DNA from 4 places in the Streptomyces sp. NBC_00075 genome. Region 3 is predicted to be linked to each of the others. Evidence: riboswitches for the same ligand, from Rfam matches in the RefSeq annotation. Region 3 holds a riboswitch; each other region holds the start of a gene.
What was found. A riboswitch is a leader RNA that binds a small molecule or an ion and turns the genes downstream of it on or off. The one in region 3 is predicted to bind cyclic di-AMP.

Region 1 (3,902 bases), 7.3 Mb from region 3:
ACCGCGCGGTGCTCGTCTACGAGCCGGTCGCCGGAGAGACCGCCGAGGACGCGGATCCCCCCGAGGACCCCGAGGCCGAGGCCACGGTCGAAGCCGGCGACAAGGACGAGGAGGCGGCCAAGTGACCGAGCTCACCACGATGAAGTTCCACCCCCAGCCCCAGGCGGGCGAGGCCAGGCCCTGGGCCTTCCCGGCCCCCGGACGCGGCACGCTCGACAACGGCCTGACCGTCCTGCGCTGCCACCGCCCCGGCCAGCAGATCGTCGCCGTCGAGGTGCTCGTCGACGCTCCCCTGGAGGCCGAGCCGGCCGGTCTCGACGGCGTGGCCACGATCATGGCCCGGGCCTTCTCCGAAGGCACCGACAAGCACTCCGCCGAGGAGTTCGCCGCCGAACTGGAGCGCTGCGGCGCCACCCTCGACGCGCACGCCGACCACCCCTGCGTCCGCCTCAGCCTCGAAGTCCCCGTGTCACGGCTCCCCAAGGCGCTCGGTCTGCTGGCCGACGCCCTCCGGGCACCCGCGTTCGCGGACAGCGAGATCGAGAGGCTGGTGCGCAACCGGCTCGACGAGATCCCGCACGAGACGGCCAACCCGGCCCGCCGCTCCGCCAAGCAGCTCTACAAGGAGCTGTTCCCGGAGACCTCGCGCATGTCCCGGCCGCGCCAGGGCACCGAGGAGACGGTCGCGAAGATCGACTCCGCGGCCGTACGCGCCTTCTACGAGAGGCACGTCCGCCCCGCCACGGCCACCGCCGTGGTCGTCGGCGACCTCACCGGCGTCGACCTGGACGCGCTGCTCGGCGAGACCCTGGGGGCGTGGACCGGTTCGACGGCCCAGCCGCGGCCCGTGCCGCCGGTGACCGCCGACGACACCGGCCGCGTCGTGATCGTGGACCGCCCGGGCGCCGTGCAGACCCAGCTGCTCATCGGCCGCATCGGCGCCGACCGGCACGACCGTGTCTGGGCCGCCCAGGTCCTCGGCACGTACTGCCTCGGCGGCACCCTCACCTCCCGCCTGGACCGCGTCCTGCGCGAGGAGAAGGGCTACACCTACGGTGTGCGGGCGTTCGGCCAGGTCCTGCGCTCGGCCCCGGACGGCACGGGCGCCGCGCTGCTCGCCATCAGCGGCTCCGTCGACACGCCGAACACCGGTCCCGCCCTGGAGGACCTCTGGAAGGTGCTGCGCACGCTCGCGGCCGAGGGGCTCACCGACGCCGAGCGCGATGTCGCGGTGCAGAACCTGGTGGGCGTCGCCCCGCTCAAGTACGAGACGGCGGCGGCCGTGGCGAGCACGCTGGCCGACCAGGTCGAGCAGCACCTGCCCGACGACTACCAGGCCACGCTGTACCGGCAGCTCGCCGCCACCGGCACCGTGGAGGCCACCGCGGCGGCCGTGAACGCCTTCCCGGTGGACCGGCTGGTGACGGTCCTCGTCGGTGACGCGGCGACGATCGAGGAGCCCGTCAGGGCCCTCGGCATCGGCGAAGTGAGCGTCGTTTCCGCCGAGTAGCGGCACCGCGATGCACGACAGGGGCCCGGTGACGGAAGCGTCACCGGGCCCCTCTTGTCCATATTGATGGGCAAGTTGCCCGTATTGATGGAGAGGTTGACCGTCTGCCCTGTGGCATGCGCTACAAAACCCGTGATCGGTTTGTTGATTGAAAGTTACGCGGCTTAGCGTCGGTCCGGCTGTCCGTCACGCACCACGCCGCAGCCGCGGCACCCGGACAGTCATCGCCGAGTCCCCACATGGCGCGAGCCAGGGGAGCCGGGGACCCACACTGTGCAGTCCCTGGGGTGAATCGGACGCCCGCGCGCCCAGCGAGGGGGTCCGTAGGAGACCTTCCTGCTCCGAACCCGTCAGCTAACCCGGTAGGCGAGAAGGAAGGAAAGGACCAGCCACTACATGGCGTTCACCCGCGCCACCGGGAAGCACCGTCGTCCCCGCCGCCCCAGCCTCGTCACCCGTACCACCGTCCGCGCGGCAGGCGTCGCGGCCCTCGCCACCACCGGCGCCGTCGGCAGCCTCGCCGCCCCGGCGCTCGCCGCAGAGTCCACGGTCGAGCAGACCGGCCTCACTCCGGTGATCTCCATCGGCGAGACGCTCGCCGACAAGATCGACGCGCAGGCCGCCGCCCAGGAGCAGGCCGCCGAGAAGGCCGCCGCCGAGAAGCGGGCCGTCGCAGCCGAGAAACGCGCCCTGGCCGCCGCGAAGAAGGAGGCGGAGGAGCGGGCCAAGGAGGCACGCGAGGCGGAGGCCCGCGCCGCCCGCGAGGCCGAGCGCAAGCGCCTCAACACCTTCGTCGCCCCGATCTCCGGCTCGTACATCTCCACCGGCTACAAGGCGGGCGGCGCCGTCTGGTCCTCCGGCAGCCACACCGGCATCGACTTCCACGCCTCGTCCGGCACCACCGTCCACGCGGTGGGCTCCGGCACGGTCGTCGAGGCGGGCTGGGGCGGCTCCTACGGCAACAACATCGTGATCAAGATGATTGATGGTACGTACACTCAGTACGGTCATCTGTCGTCCATCAACGTGTCCGTCGGCCAGACGGTCACCCCGGGGCAGCAGATAGGTCTCTCCGGGGCCACCGGCAACGTCACCGGTGCGCACCTCCACTTCGAGGCCCGCACGACCGCGGAGTACGGCTCGGACATGGACCCCGTCGCCTACCTCCGCTCGCACGGTGTGAACGTCTGACAACCACGCGCATCTCTTGTCGTGGCCCCGGCTCCCCGAGCCGGGGCTTTCGGCGTTTCCGACGGCCCTGTGTCCAAAAAATATCCCCGGATTCCGGCCTGCCGTCGGAAATTCCGGTTCTCTGCAATAGAGTCACTGAACACACGTCAATCGTCGACGTTTCACGGGGATTAAAGCGGAGGTCGGACATGCGTATTCCGGCGCACTCGGTATGCACGGCGATCCGGGACGACATCGTCGCCGGTGTCTACGAGCGCGGCAGCCGGCTCACCGAGGAACTGCTCGCGCGCCGGTACGGCGTCTCGCGCGTCCCCGTCCGCGAGGCCCTGCGCACCCTGGAGGCCGAGGGCTTCGTGGTCACCCGGCGGCACGCGGGCGCGTGCGTCGCGGAACCGACCGAGCAGGAGGCCTCCGACCTGCTGGAGATGCGCATGCTCCTGGAGCCGCTGGGTGCCTCCCGGGCCGCCCAGCGACGCACCGAGGCCCATCTGAAAGTGCTGCGCGGCCTGGTCAGGCTGGGGCAGGAGCGGGCCAGGAGGGGCAACAGCGAGGATCTGCGCTCCCTGGGCGGCTGGTTCCACGAGACGCTCGCCCAGGCCTCCGGAAGCCACGCCCTGACCTCGACGCTCACCCAGCTCCGGCACAAGATCGCCTGGATGTACGCGGTGGAGGCCCCGGCCAATCCCGTCGAGTCCTGGACCGAGCACGGGGCGATCGTGGACGCCGTGGCGCGCGGCGACAGTGAGCGGGCGCGAGCCGTCACGGCGCTGCACACCGAGCGGGCGACCGGCGCGCACCGGCTGCGCTTTCCGGGCGGCGGAGACCGCCCGGAGCGTGTGAGGACTTCGCAACATCCCGTAAACATGACGGGCCTGCGTCATTAACACGGGCGCCGTATACAAAGAGGGTGGAATTCGCGGGGGATTATTTCTGCTGCCCATAAACGATAAACGTGAAGGGCTCACCCGGAATTCCGGGTGAGCCCTTCACGTGTGCGGGTGGTGCCTTTGAGGCGACGGCTGACCGCGGCAGTCGGCGCCTTCAATTTCTCAGACCGTCTCGGGAAGTTCCTCGAGTCCCTCGGCCACCAGCTTCGCCAGGCGGTCGAGCGCCGCGTCGGCGCCCTCCGCCTCGGAGGCGAGGACGATCTCCTCGCCGCCCTGGGCACCCAGGCCGAGGACCGCCAGCATGGAGGCCGCGT
Region 2 (3,902 bases), 5.5 Mb from region 3:
AGGCCACGGCCACCAGCGACCCGGTCTTCCCGCCCAGTACGTCCAGGTAGTGCTCGACCGGGTCCCGCCCGTCGGACGGCCCCGCCGTCTCCAGGATCTGCCCGGTCACCAGCCGCTCGAACGCCTCCGCCTGCACCCGCACCGCCTCGGGCCCGAGGTCGGCGAGGATGTGCGAGGCGCGCGCGAAGAGAAAGTCGCCGGTCAGGACCGCGACGGAGTTCCCCCAGCGCGTGTTGGCGCTGGGCACCCCGCGCCGCACCTCGGCCTCGTCCATGACGTCGTCGTGGTACAGCGTCGCGAGGTGGGTCAGCTCCACCACCACCGCCGACGGCACGATCCCCGGCGCGTACCGGTCCCCGAACTGCGAGGCGAGCATCACGAGCAACGGCCGGAACCGCTTCCCGCCGGCCCGTACGAGGTGCTGCGCGGCCTCCGTGATGAAGGGCACCTCGCTCTTGGTGGCTTCGAGCAACCCTTCCTCGACAGCCGCCAATCCGGCCTGGACATCGGCTTCGAGAGCCTGGTCCCGCACGCTCAGCCCGAACGGCCCGACGACGGTCACGAGGGATCTCCTGTCTGCTGGTGTCTACTGGCGGTCACACGGTGTGCCGATAGGTCGCTGCCATCACTCAAGTCAGCGTATCCGGTCACGTTTCGATCACCACGAGCGCCCGCCCGTCCAGGCCAGGCGGTATCGGATCACGACCGGAATGTTTTTGATCAGCCCATAAGTATGGACATTCATAAACATCCCGCGCCCCACCCGTCACACCAGTGATCGCACCCGCGCATACGCCACCACCTCCCCGACGGCACCCGCCGTACCCGTCGCTACGACAACGACGCGCATCGCACGAGAGGTTCCACCCTCCCGGCAGACACGCCCACAAGAAGCCTAAAAACCCTAAAAACCCCTATTCACCCCACTCGCCTCGCTCAGGCCACAACTACCCCCACCCCGTGATTCAAGTCACTCCAAATTCCAGCCCCCGCCACCCTCTCCCCCGCAAACTCCCCGTTCGCAAAAGGCAAGTTACTTCCCACCCACTCCACACCTCCGCCCGTTTTGTCCCCAACGGGCGCCCCAAATGACCAAGTCCTGCGTTTCCGCCCCTTGTTCCACCCGTGTGCTCTCGCATACGTTCTCGCCACGCCGGGCGGATCGCCGAATCCTGCCACCGCCCGCAGAGCACCATCCCACCCACCCACACGTGACTCACGCAGGCAGGAGCGGGGGACCCAGGTAAGCCGCCGGTCCGGGCACGACGCCGGAGCGGCTAGGGGTGAAGTCGCGCGCCGACACAGGCGCCCGGCCGGGCATCTCCCGCCCAAACCCGACAGCTCACCTCGTAGGCGTCGGAGAGGACTCACCATGCCCGCACGAGGTCAGCACCAGCGCGCGAGAACCACCCGCCGCCCGCTCACGCTCCCGCGCACACTCGCCATCACCGGAACGGCCGCCGTAGCCCTGGCCTTTCCCTTCCTGACCGCGACAACGGCATCAGCCGCACCGTCGTCCGCCGTGTCCGTGTCGTCGGCGACGAACTACGCGAACAACCTGGACGGCTGGATCCGCGAATCGCTCGACATCATGGCGCAGAACGGAATCCCGGGAACGTACAACGGCATCTACCGCAACATCATCCGCGAGTCGTCGGGCAACCCGAACGCCATCAACCTCTGGGACTCGAACGCGGCAGCCGGCACCCCCTCCAAGGGCCTCCTCCAGGTCATCGACCCGACCTTCGCCGCCTACCACGTCGCCGGCACCTCGTACGACCCCTACGACCCGATCGCGAACATCACAGCGGCCTGCAACTACGCGGCTGCGCGATACGGCTCGATAGACAACGTGTACGGCGCCTACTAGGCCGGCCCGCCCTCACCGCCACGCCCCGTCCGCGCTCCAGTTCCCGTCCCCGTCCCCGGTTCCGGCTCCGAACAGCCGCTCCAGCACGACCGCGATCCCGTCGTCCTCGTTCGAGAGGGTGACCTCGTCCGCCACCGCCTTGAGTTCGGGATGGGCGTTGGCCATGGCCACCCCATGGGCCGCCCAGTCGAACATGGGGATGTCATTGGGCATGTCGCCGAAGGCGATGGTGGCGGACGAGGCCAGCCCGAGGTACTCGGCGGCGAGCGCGAGCCCCGTCGCCTTGGTGATGCCGCATGGCTGGAGTTCGACGGTGCCGGGCCCCGACATGGTGACGGTCGCGAGCGAACCGACCGCTCCACGCGCCGCCGACGCCAACTCGTCGTCGGACAGGGACGGGTGACGCAGCAGCACCTTGCTGATGGGCGCGGCCCACAGGTCGTCCCGGTGCGGCACCCGTACGGCGGGCAGCGTCGGGTGCGGCATCAGATACCCGGGTTCGATGAGCGTCAGCCCGTCGACACCGTCCTGGTCCACGGCGGCGTACACCTGCCCGACCTCCGCCTCGATCTTGCCGAGCGCGGTCTCCGCCAGCTCCTGGTCCAGGGTCACCGACCAGAGCAGACGGTCCGCGCCGGCGTCGTACAACTGCGCGCCCTGTCCGCACACCGCGAGCCCCCCGGCCCCGAGGTCGTCGAGCAGCGGCCGGACTCTCGGCGCAGGCCGTCCCGTCACCACCAGATGCCGGGCGCCGGCGGCCGTGGCACGCGCCAACGCGGTCCGCGACCGGTCGGAGAGCGTGTCATCGGCACGCAGGAGCGTTCCGTCCAGGTCCGTGGCGATAAGTGCGTATGAGGTGGGAGCGGCCATGATCCAGAGAATACGGATCGTTCGGCACATCGGTCTCCGCCCGAACCGGACGACGTTCGGCATCCCGGCAGCAACAGCCTCCCAGCCTGCCCCAACTCCCGCCCCGGGAAGGCCCGAACGGCATGAGATCGCGGTCCGCCGCCGTTGTCGCCCGCCCCCGTCCGCGCCCTATCCGTGCGCGGCCGCCAGATGCCCCACCAGCCTCGGTGACGCGAACTCCGTACCGCACACGAACCGCATCACCGGCCCGTACGAAGCTGCCGCCGGCAACCCCGTGAAGTACAGCCCCGGTACGGAGGAGACATACCCGGCACCGAGCCTCGGCGTGCCCCGGCTCACCGCCAGCTCCGTACGCAGTTCGTGACCGAGGAAGTCCATCGCGGCGATGTCGACGCGGTAGCCGGTCGCGGATATGACGTGGTCGGCCGACAACTCCCGGGTGCGGCCGCCGAGATCCTCCACGGTCAGCACCGGCCGCCCGCCGCCGGAGCCCCCGGTCTCCCCTGCGCCTCCCGTTGCCCGTACGATCCGCGCGACCTCGCTGACCTCCACCTTCCCCTCGAACCGGTCGCGCAGCCACCACGCCCCGAGCGGTCCGAGGACCCGGCGGACCAGATAGTGGCGGGCCTGGGCCGGGAGATGGCGGTAGGGATGCGGGTAGTAGGTGAGGGCCCAGAGCGACCACGCGTTGCCGAACGGCGACTCGGGCCGCAGCCTGGGCTGCCGCCACGGGGGCGCGCCGAAGGCGACGCGACCCCGCCCCCGCGACACCACCCGTACCCGCGCCCCCGCCTCCGCCGCCAGCGCCGCCGTCTCCAGCGCGGACTGGCCCGCACCGACGACGATCAGCTCCCGGCCCGCGAACCGGCCCAGATCATGGTGCTGCGAACTGTGGGACACCGGACCCGTGGGCGAGGGCCCGTCCGGCGCGGCGCCGGCCAGCTCCGGGGGCAGATGCGCGAGCCCCGACAGCCCGGTCGCCACCACGACCGCCCGCGCGGTGAACAACTCGCCCGAGTCCAGCTTGAGTTCGAAGCCACCGCCGCTGCCGCTGCCCGCGCCCTTGTGCTGCCGCCGGTCCACGGACACCACCCGCACCCGCTCCAACTCGGGTACGAGCCGCTGCTGGAACCACTCGCCGTACGCGATGAAGGTCTCCACC
Region 3 (3,902 bases):
TACGGAAGCCATCGAGGAGGCGCGTCCCATGAACGACACCGACGAACCGTCAGCCCGCTATGTCCTGCCCGAGTTCACCGAACGCACCAGTGCCGGGCACCGGACGATGGATCCGTACTCGAAGCTGCTGGAGGAGCGGATCGTCTTTCTGGGGACGCCCGTCGACGACACCTCGGCCAACGACGTGATGGCGCAGTTCATGCATCTCGAATATCTGGCGCCCGACCGGGACATCTCGCTGTACATCAACTCCCCCGGCGGCTCGTTCAGCGCGATGACGGCGATCTACGACACGATGCAGTTCGTCACCTGCGACATCGAGACGATCTGTCTGGGGCAGGCGGCCTCCGCGGCGGCCGTGCTGCTGGCCGCGGGTACGCCGGGCAAGCGCAGCGCGCTGCCGGGGGCCCGGGTGCTGATCCACCAGCCCTCGCTGTCCGGGCCGATCCAGGGACAGGTGAGCGATCTGGCCATTCAGGCACAGGAGATGGGCCGGATCCGTACCCTGCTGGAGGAACTGCTCGTACGGCACACCGGACAGAGCCCGGAGCAGGTCGCCGCGGACATCGAGCGGGACAAGATCCTCGACGCGCAGGCCGCCCTGGAGTACGGGCTGGTGGACCGCGTCGTGCCCAGCCGCAGGTCCTCGGACCCCGCCCCCGGCACGAGGTGAGCCACCGATGCTTCCGCCCGAACTGCCTCCGCTGCCCGCCCTGACGCGCGCGGAGGGCGAGTTGATCGACCGTTACCTCGAAGTGGCCGATCTGCTCGGCCGTATCAACCCCGCCTATCACGGCGACACGTACCGCGGACTGCGGGCCGCGCAGGCTCTGGTCGCCAAGGCGGTGGCGCTGCGGGACGCGCTGGAGTTGATGCATCAGCGTGGCGAAGCGGAGGTGCATGCCCATACGCTGGCGCGTGCGCTGCGCGTTCTCGACGGGGAGCGCCGAACGGCGCGTGTCACCGTTCCGCGTGAGCCCGCCAGTTGACCCACCCGGTCGGCGGACCCGTATCGGGCGGGCCCGTCCCTCCCGGCGACGGACTGTCCGGAACGAGCCGGGGAGTGACTGGAAGTCATCCCCCGTTCGGCGTAGCGACATGTCCCCCGGTCGGCCCGTTCGGCTTGCGCGACGCGCGTAGTTGACAGCCGGAACCGCGATGTTTCCGTGCTGGTCCGGGGGTGCGCGACCCTCGCCCAATTGGCCCGAGGGTACGGGTGTCCACCCGAATGGGTCACGGGTGAGTAACGCCACAAAGCCCTGATTCCATTGGGATTTTCCTACTTCCATGAGCCAAGATCCCTTCCTGACGACAAGCCCCCGCCACAACGGTGGGGCGATCCGGGTGGACGCCGAGTCCTGCCGCCTCCCGGATGACCGGTCGACAGATGTGCATCGGCAGGAGTGGAGGACCCAGGCACGACGGGTCGCCGGGACGGTCACGCCATGACCGGGCCGAGCAGCCCTTGGGGTGAAGCCGCGTCAGCGGCCGGGCAACTTCGCCAGCCCGAATCCGACAGGTCATCCTTCACAGGCGGCTGACGAAGGGTTGCGCATGTCTGCGCTCAATCGTGTTCCGTCGATGATGTCCCGAGCCGGTACGGCCTCGGCCCTCACCCTCGCCGCCGTGGGCGGCACCCTGGTGATACCGGGAGTCGCGACCGAAGCCGCGGCAATCGCGCCGTCGACGAAGGCACTTCAGATCGCGGCCTCCAAGAAGGGCTCTCCGTACAAGTACGGCGCCACGGGACCGAACAGGTTCGACTGCTCAGGGTTCACGCTGTACTCGTACAAGAAGGCGGGCAAGAAGCTGCCTCGTACGGCGGCGGCCCAGTACAACAAGACCAAGCACATCTCCGCCAAGAGCCGCCGCGGCGGGGACCTGGTCTTCTTCCACTCGGGCTCGAACGTCTACCACGTGGGCATCTACGCCGGGAAGGGAAAGATCTGGCACTCCCCGAAGACCGGGGATGTCGTGAAGCTCCAGAAGATCTGGACGAAGAGCGTCTGGTACGGCCGGGTCAGCTGACCTCCCCGGGGCGGTACGGCGGTTTCCGGAGCCGCCGTCCCGCCCCGGGACCCGTAGCCCGTCAGCCCGTCACAGCGACAGCAGCGGCTCCAGCAGGAGCAGCGCCCCGAGGACCGTCAGCGCGGTGCCGGTGACCGCCTCGACGGCCCGGGCGGCCCGTGGCCGGCGCAACCACCGCCCCAGCCGGTCCACCAGAATTGCCACCGCCGGGAACCACACCAGGGCCAGCGCCACGATGATCAGCGCGAGCAGCAGTGTCCTGGGCAGGGCGGGAGCGCCCGCCGGCACGAACTGCGGCAGCAGACTCAGGAACGTGATGGGCGCCTTGGGATTGAGCGCGTTGGTGACGAAGCCCTGACGCATCGGCCGTACGGCGGCCCGCGCCTCGTCGGCCACCTCGGCCCGGCGCCCGCGCAGCGACCACAGGGTTCGCGCGCCGAGATACAACACATAGGCTCCGCCCAGCAGTTGCAGCGCGCGGAAGAGCGCGGGCACCGCCGTGAGCACGGCGGCGACACCGGCGACGGCCAGCGCGGTGTGCAGGAGCAGCCCGCCGGTGATCCCCAGCGCACACGCGACCCCGGCCCGCCGGGAGACGAGGGCGTTGCGCACGACGACGGTGAAATCTGCGCCCGGCATGGCGACCATGCCCGCGGCGACCCCGGTGAAGGCGATGAGCTGTGCGTCCATGGCGTCCAGCGTGCCCCGGCCCGGCCTTCAGCAGGTATGTCGAATATCCTGGGTCTGCCTTAAGCAGGTGTTAAGCCTTGGCCATCGCCTCCGTCCCTGGAGCCGCAGGATGTACGACCCCACACGCCTCGCCGCTCTCGTGGCGGTCGCCGAGGCCGGGTCCATCACCCGCGCCGCCGAGCGCCTCGGCTACTCCCCGCCCGCGCTCTCGCAGCAACTCGCCAAGCTGGAACGGGAGACGGGCACCGCGCTGCTCGTACGGCATCACCGGGGAGCCAGGCTCACACCGGCGGGCGAGCTGCTGGTGGCACGGGCCCGCCGGGTACTGGACGAGCTGGACCGCGCCCGGCACGAACTGTCACAACTCACCGGGCTGTCGGGCGGCACGCTCCGTCTCGGCACCTTCCAGACGGCCGGGATCCAGCTGCTGCCACCAGTCCTGAGCGCGTTCCGCCGGGCCCATCCGGACGTACGGCTGTCGGTCGCGGACTACGAACCGCCGGCCGGGGTGGCCGCCGTAGCCGCCGGGGAGGTCGATCTCGCACTCACGCACACCTACGAACCGGCCCCACCCGCGCCCCTACCGGGATCAGTCACCGCCGAGCCGGTCCTCGTCGAGGAGCTGGTCCTCGTGACCGCACCCGGCCATGTGCTGGCCGGGGAGGCGTCGAGGCTGCCGCTGGCCGAGCTGGCGGGCCAGCCGCTGGTCAGCATGGCGCCGGACCATCCGCCCCGCCAGGGCGTCGAGGCCGCCCTCGCCCGGGCCGGCGCGACCCCGTCGGTGCTGGTGGCGACACCGGGGTACGCCCTGGTGTGCGCGCTGGTCAGCGCGGGCCTCGGGGTGGCGGTCGTACCGGAGATGGTCGCGCGGACGGCGGTCACCCCGGTCGGCACCCGGCTCCTGGAACCCGGCGACCTGCGCCGCACGATCTCGGTCGTCCGCCGCACCGACGAGACAGCCCCGGCCGCCGACGCCTTCCGCGCCCTGCTGCGGGGCGCGTTCGGGCGGGCCCACGTCGGCGGGACCGGAGCCTAGGAACGAACCGATACCTGTCAGTTTGTCCTTACGGCTCCTGCTGGCCCGCCGCCGTGACCGGGGGCCTCGCCGGGGCCGTCCACGGGAGTTCGATCGACACCGTCTTGCCGCCCTCGCGGGTGGGGCGGACGCGGAGTCTGCCGCCCGA
Region 4 (3,902 bases), 3.9 Mb from region 3:
CACCAGCCACCAGCCACCAGCCACCAGCCGTCAACGGCCAGTCGCCGCGCGTCAGCCATCACACGCCGCTCAAGCCGAAACCGAAGCCGAAGCCGCCGTAAGACCCGCAACCTCCGTCTCCGTCAGTTCCAGTTCTGCCAGCGCGACCAGTGGCGGAAGTTGCTCCGCCGTGCGGGCGGAGGCGATCGGGGCCGTGACCGTCGGCTGGGCGGTGAGCCAGGCCAGGGCGACCGTGGCGACGGCCACCCCGCGGGCCTCGGCGACCTCGTCCAGGGCGGCCAGGATCCTGCGGCCGCGTTCCGTCTCCCCGTGCTTGCCGGCGCCGGCCGCCGCACGCGCGCCGTCGACCGTCGCACCGGGCCGGTACTTGCCGGTGAGGAAGCCGGAGGCCAGCGCGAAGTACGGGACGGCGGCGAGGCCCGTACGGGAGGCGATGTCCTGTCGCGCACCCTCGTACGTGTCGCGGGAGACCAGGTTGTAGTGCGGCTGGATGGCCACGTACTTGGCCAGGCCCTCGCGGTCGGAGAAGTCCAGGGAGTCCTGGAGCCGTTCCGGCGAGATGTTGGAGACGGCGATGTGCCGCACCTTGCCCGCGGTGACGAGTTCGTCGAGGGCGCCGATGATCTCCTCGACGGGCACCTCGGGCCGGTCGAAGTGCGTGAAGTAGAGGTCGATGTAGTCGGTGTCGAGGCGGCGGAGCGAGGCGTCGGCGGCGGCCTTGATGTTGGCGCCCGAGAGGCCGGGGAAGTCGGGATGCTGGCTGACCTTCGTCGCGACGACGATGTCCGCGCGGTTGCCGCGCGACTTGATCCACTTGCCGATGATGGTCTCGGACTCGCCGCCCTGGTTGCCGTCGATCCAGGCCGAGTAGGAGTCGGCGGTGTCGAGGAAGTTGCCGCCGGCGGCGGCGTAGGCGTCGAGCACCTCGAAGGACGCCTTCTCGTCGGCGGTCCAGCCGAAGACGTTGCCGCCGAGGGCGAGCGGGAAGACCTCTAGGTCCGATGATCCGAGCTTGCGAAGAGCCGTAGCAGTCATGCTCAACGTCAACGCCCGCCCCGGACGCACTGATTCCGGCTGTTCACGAACATCGCGTGAACGCCGGAATCAGTCGGAATCAGCCAGAGTCAGTCGGAATCTAGCAACGTACGGCTTACGGGTTGAGGCCCATGCTCCGCAGCCACGCCATCGGGTCGATCCCCGCGGTGTCCGAGCTGCTGGTGTGGACCTCCATGTGAAGGTGGGCCCCGGTGACGTTGCCGGTGGCGCCGACGCGGCCGATCACGTCACCCGTGTTGACCTTCTGGCCGACGCTGACGTTGATCGAGGACTGGTGGGCGTACCAGATCTCGGTGCCGTCCTCGAGGGTGAGGATCGTGCGGTAGCCGTACGAGCCGCTCCAGCCCGCCTCGGTGATCGTGCCGGTGTGGACCGCCTTGAGCGGGGTACCGGTGGGAGCAGCGAAGTCGAGGCCGGTGTGGTAGCCGGAGGACCACAGCGAGCCGGCCTGGCCGAACGTCGAGGTGATCGTGTACGAGGAGGTGGGCAGCGTGTACTGCTTGGCCAGCTCGGCGAGCCGCGCGGCCTCCAGCTTCGCCGCGGCTTCCTCTGCCGCCTTCTTCTTCGCGGCGGCGGCCTTCGCGGCGGCCTCGCGCTTCACCTGGGCGGCCTCGGCGGCGGCCTTCTTCGCGGCGGCGTCCTGGGCGGCCTGCTGGACCTTGGCCTCGGCCTGGTCCTTCTGCTGCTCGGCCTGGAGGATGATGCGGGCGCGCAGGGCCTCACCCGCGTCGCTGGTGCCCTGCTCGGTCTCCTCGGAGGTGACCCCGACGCTGCTGAGCGCGTTGGGGGAGCCCTGGGGCTCGGCGTCCGAGTCGTCGTCGCCCGCGAAGGGCGAGCCGACGGACGGCAGGTCGGGGATGGAGATGGAGACCGGCGGCTTGCCGGTCTGCGCGGTGGCCATGCCGGCCCCGCCGACAGCGGCTATGACGCCGACGCCGAGAACGGTGGAGCTGCGGGCAAGTCCTCCGCCGCCGCGCTGCTTGCCGACGCGGTGCCGGCCGCGAACCGGACGAGTGGTGTCCGCGCTGGGATTCCACTCCTCCCAGGGGCCCTCGTCGGTGCGACGGCTGCCGAAGCCGAAGGTCGGGATCTTCCCGTCCTCGGTCTCGCTGCTGCGCTGACTCGGTACGAACGGGGCCTCTGGGGCGGCCGGGTTTGACGCCACGTGGGCGTGCTCCTTTCCTTCCTTCTCGCCTACCGGGTTAGCTGACGGGTTCGGAGCAGGAAGGTCTCCTACGCGCGTATACCTGCCGTGTCGCCACGGCGGCGGACGAGCGATTCACCCCAAGTTGGTGGTTCCCCGGTTCCCTTGCGGGATTCGGCGCGTGCGCACGGAGCCGACTCTTGTGACGGCTGGGACGACCGCGCTGCGTTATCGAACGTTAATAGACCAGGGCCCCGTATTCCAAGCTGTTCCCGTTGATCGTTAACGCTTTTCCCGAGGACGTTCCGGGTCACCACCGGTGAAAATCGGGCGAGTTGGCCGTGTTCTAAGTGACTGCTGAGTTTTGACTGTGTGTCAGATGTTATGCGGAGCGGGATCGTTCACTCACCCTTGGTGACAACCGATGAGAATTCGAGAACGTGAGAGCACCAGGAAGAGCCCTAAGAGCTGATGGGACGGCGTACGGCGAGCAGCGCCATGTCGTCCGTCGTGCCGCCGCCCGAGTGCCGGCGCACCTCGTCGGCGAGGGCGGCGAGGAGAGTGGCCGGGGCGCGGAAGACCCGGCCCGCGAGCCGGTCGGCCGGGTCGAAGAAGACGCCGTGTCCGTCGCGGGCCTCGGACAGCCCGTCGGTGTGCAGGAGCAGGATCGCGCCGCCGGGAAAGGGCGTCGTCTCGGCGCGGTCGGGCCCGCCGCCGAGGTCGCCCATACCGAGCGGCAGCGCGGGTTCGGCCGGGGTGAGGACGCGCAGGGTGCCGTCGGTGTCGAGGAGCAGGGGCGGGGGGTGACCGCGGTTGACCACGCGTACGATCCCGTCGCCGTGCGGGAGTTCGGCGAGTACGGCGGTGGCGAAGCCCTCACTGGCCTCCAGACCGCCCCGCCGGGCGCCCTCACGGGCGAGGGCCCGCTCCAGCCGCTGGGCGACCGCCTCCAGGGTCGCCTCCTGCTCGGCGGCCTCCCGGAACGCCCCGATGACGACGGCGACGGCCGCCACGGCCCCCATCCCCTTGCCCCGCACGTCCCCGAGGACGAGCCGCAGGCCGTACGGGGTGTCCTGCACGGCGTACAGGTCGCCGCCGATGAAGGCACCCGCCTGGGCGGCCTCGTACCGGGCGGCGATCTCGAAGCCGCCGATGCGGGCGTCCGGTTCGGGCAGTACGGCGCGTTGCGCGGCCTCGGCGATCTCGTGGGCGGTGGCGAGGCGGCGGTCGCCCCTGCGTACGACCCGGTTGATGACGACGGCCAGGACGGCGACCGTGGCCACGGTGATCGTCTCGGTGATCGTGTCGGCGTCCAGGGAGAACCCGAAGCGGAGGTGGACCAGGAACTCGGCAAGGAGCGCGGCGGCGCCGGTGACCGTCGTGGTGCGCAGCGAGGAGAGCGGGGCGGCGATGAGGGGGGCGGCCGTGAAGAAGGGGACCGCGGTGAAGGCGCGCGGGGTGGCGACGTCGTAGATGATCCCGGTGACGATCAGGATCGCGGGCAGGACGCGGACGAGGGTCCGCACCCGGGAGACCACCAGCGCCTCGTCCGGCGATCCCGGCTCTCCCGACCGCGCCACTCGTCTCGTCTCCCGCTTCCCGCCGATCACCCGTCCCGTCGGTCCAGGTTTTCGGGAGCGGCCGGGGAGAGCGAGCGGGGTGGACCGACCGGGCTAAGAAGAAGAGTGGGGGCGGACGAAGA

Region 1: it holds a riboswitch for cyclic di-AMP, as region 3 does, so the genes downstream of both, OG787_RS10695 (M23 family metallopeptidase) here and OG787_RS42930 (C40 family peptidase) in region 3, are expected to answer to the same signal.
Region 2: it holds a riboswitch for cyclic di-AMP, as region 3 does, so the genes downstream of both, OG787_RS18410 (transglycosylase SLT domain-containing protein) here and OG787_RS42930 (C40 family peptidase) in region 3, are expected to answer to the same signal.
Region 4: it holds a riboswitch for cyclic di-AMP, as region 3 does, so the genes downstream of both, OG787_RS25640 (M23 family metallopeptidase) here and OG787_RS42930 (C40 family peptidase) in region 3, are expected to answer to the same signal.

What each region holds. Positions count from the first base shown of each region.
Region 1 covers NZ_CP108243.1:2,519,801-2,523,702, reverse strand. Annotated here, with positions in the region: gene OG787_RS10705 (M16 family metallopeptidase) at 1-125, shown strand, start outside; gene OG787_RS10700 (M16 family metallopeptidase) at 122-1,510, shown strand; cyclic di-AMP (ydaO/yuaA leader) riboswitch at 1,726-1,893, shown strand; gene OG787_RS10695 (M23 family metallopeptidase) at 1,907-2,701, shown strand; gene OG787_RS10690 (GntR family transcriptional regulator) at 2,890-3,585, shown strand; gene OG787_RS10685 (HPr family phosphocarrier protein) at 3,751-3,902, opposite strand, start outside.
Region 2 covers NZ_CP108243.1:4,287,505-4,291,406, forward strand. Annotated here, with positions in the region: gene OG787_RS18405 (polyprenyl synthetase family protein) at 1-562, opposite strand, end outside; cyclic di-AMP (ydaO/yuaA leader) riboswitch at 1,203-1,369, shown strand; gene OG787_RS18410 (transglycosylase SLT domain-containing protein) at 1,373-1,870, shown strand; gene OG787_RS18415 (HAD family hydrolase) at 1,883-2,740, opposite strand; gene OG787_RS18420 (FAD-dependent oxidoreductase) at 2,909-3,902, opposite strand, start outside.
Region 3 covers NZ_CP108243.1:9,803,930-9,807,831, reverse strand. Annotated here, with positions in the region: gene OG787_RS42940 (ATP-dependent Clp protease proteolytic subunit) at 29-673, shown strand; gene OG787_RS42935 (hypothetical protein) at 681-989, shown strand; cyclic di-AMP (ydaO/yuaA leader) riboswitch at 1,340-1,551, shown strand; gene OG787_RS42930 (C40 family peptidase) at 1,555-2,028, shown strand; gene OG787_RS42925 (LysE family translocator) at 2,098-2,718, opposite strand; gene OG787_RS42920 (LysR family transcriptional regulator) at 2,828-3,754, shown strand; gene OG787_RS42915 (ATP-binding protein) at 3,783-3,902, opposite strand, start outside.
Region 4 covers NZ_CP108243.1:5,885,115-5,889,016, reverse strand. Annotated here, with positions in the region: gene OG787_RS25645 (aldo/keto reductase) at 70-1,035, opposite strand; gene OG787_RS25640 (M23 family metallopeptidase) at 1,151-2,221, opposite strand; cyclic di-AMP (ydaO/yuaA leader) riboswitch at 2,233-2,390, opposite strand; gene OG787_RS25635 (PP2C family protein-serine/threonine phosphatase) at 2,662-3,780, opposite strand.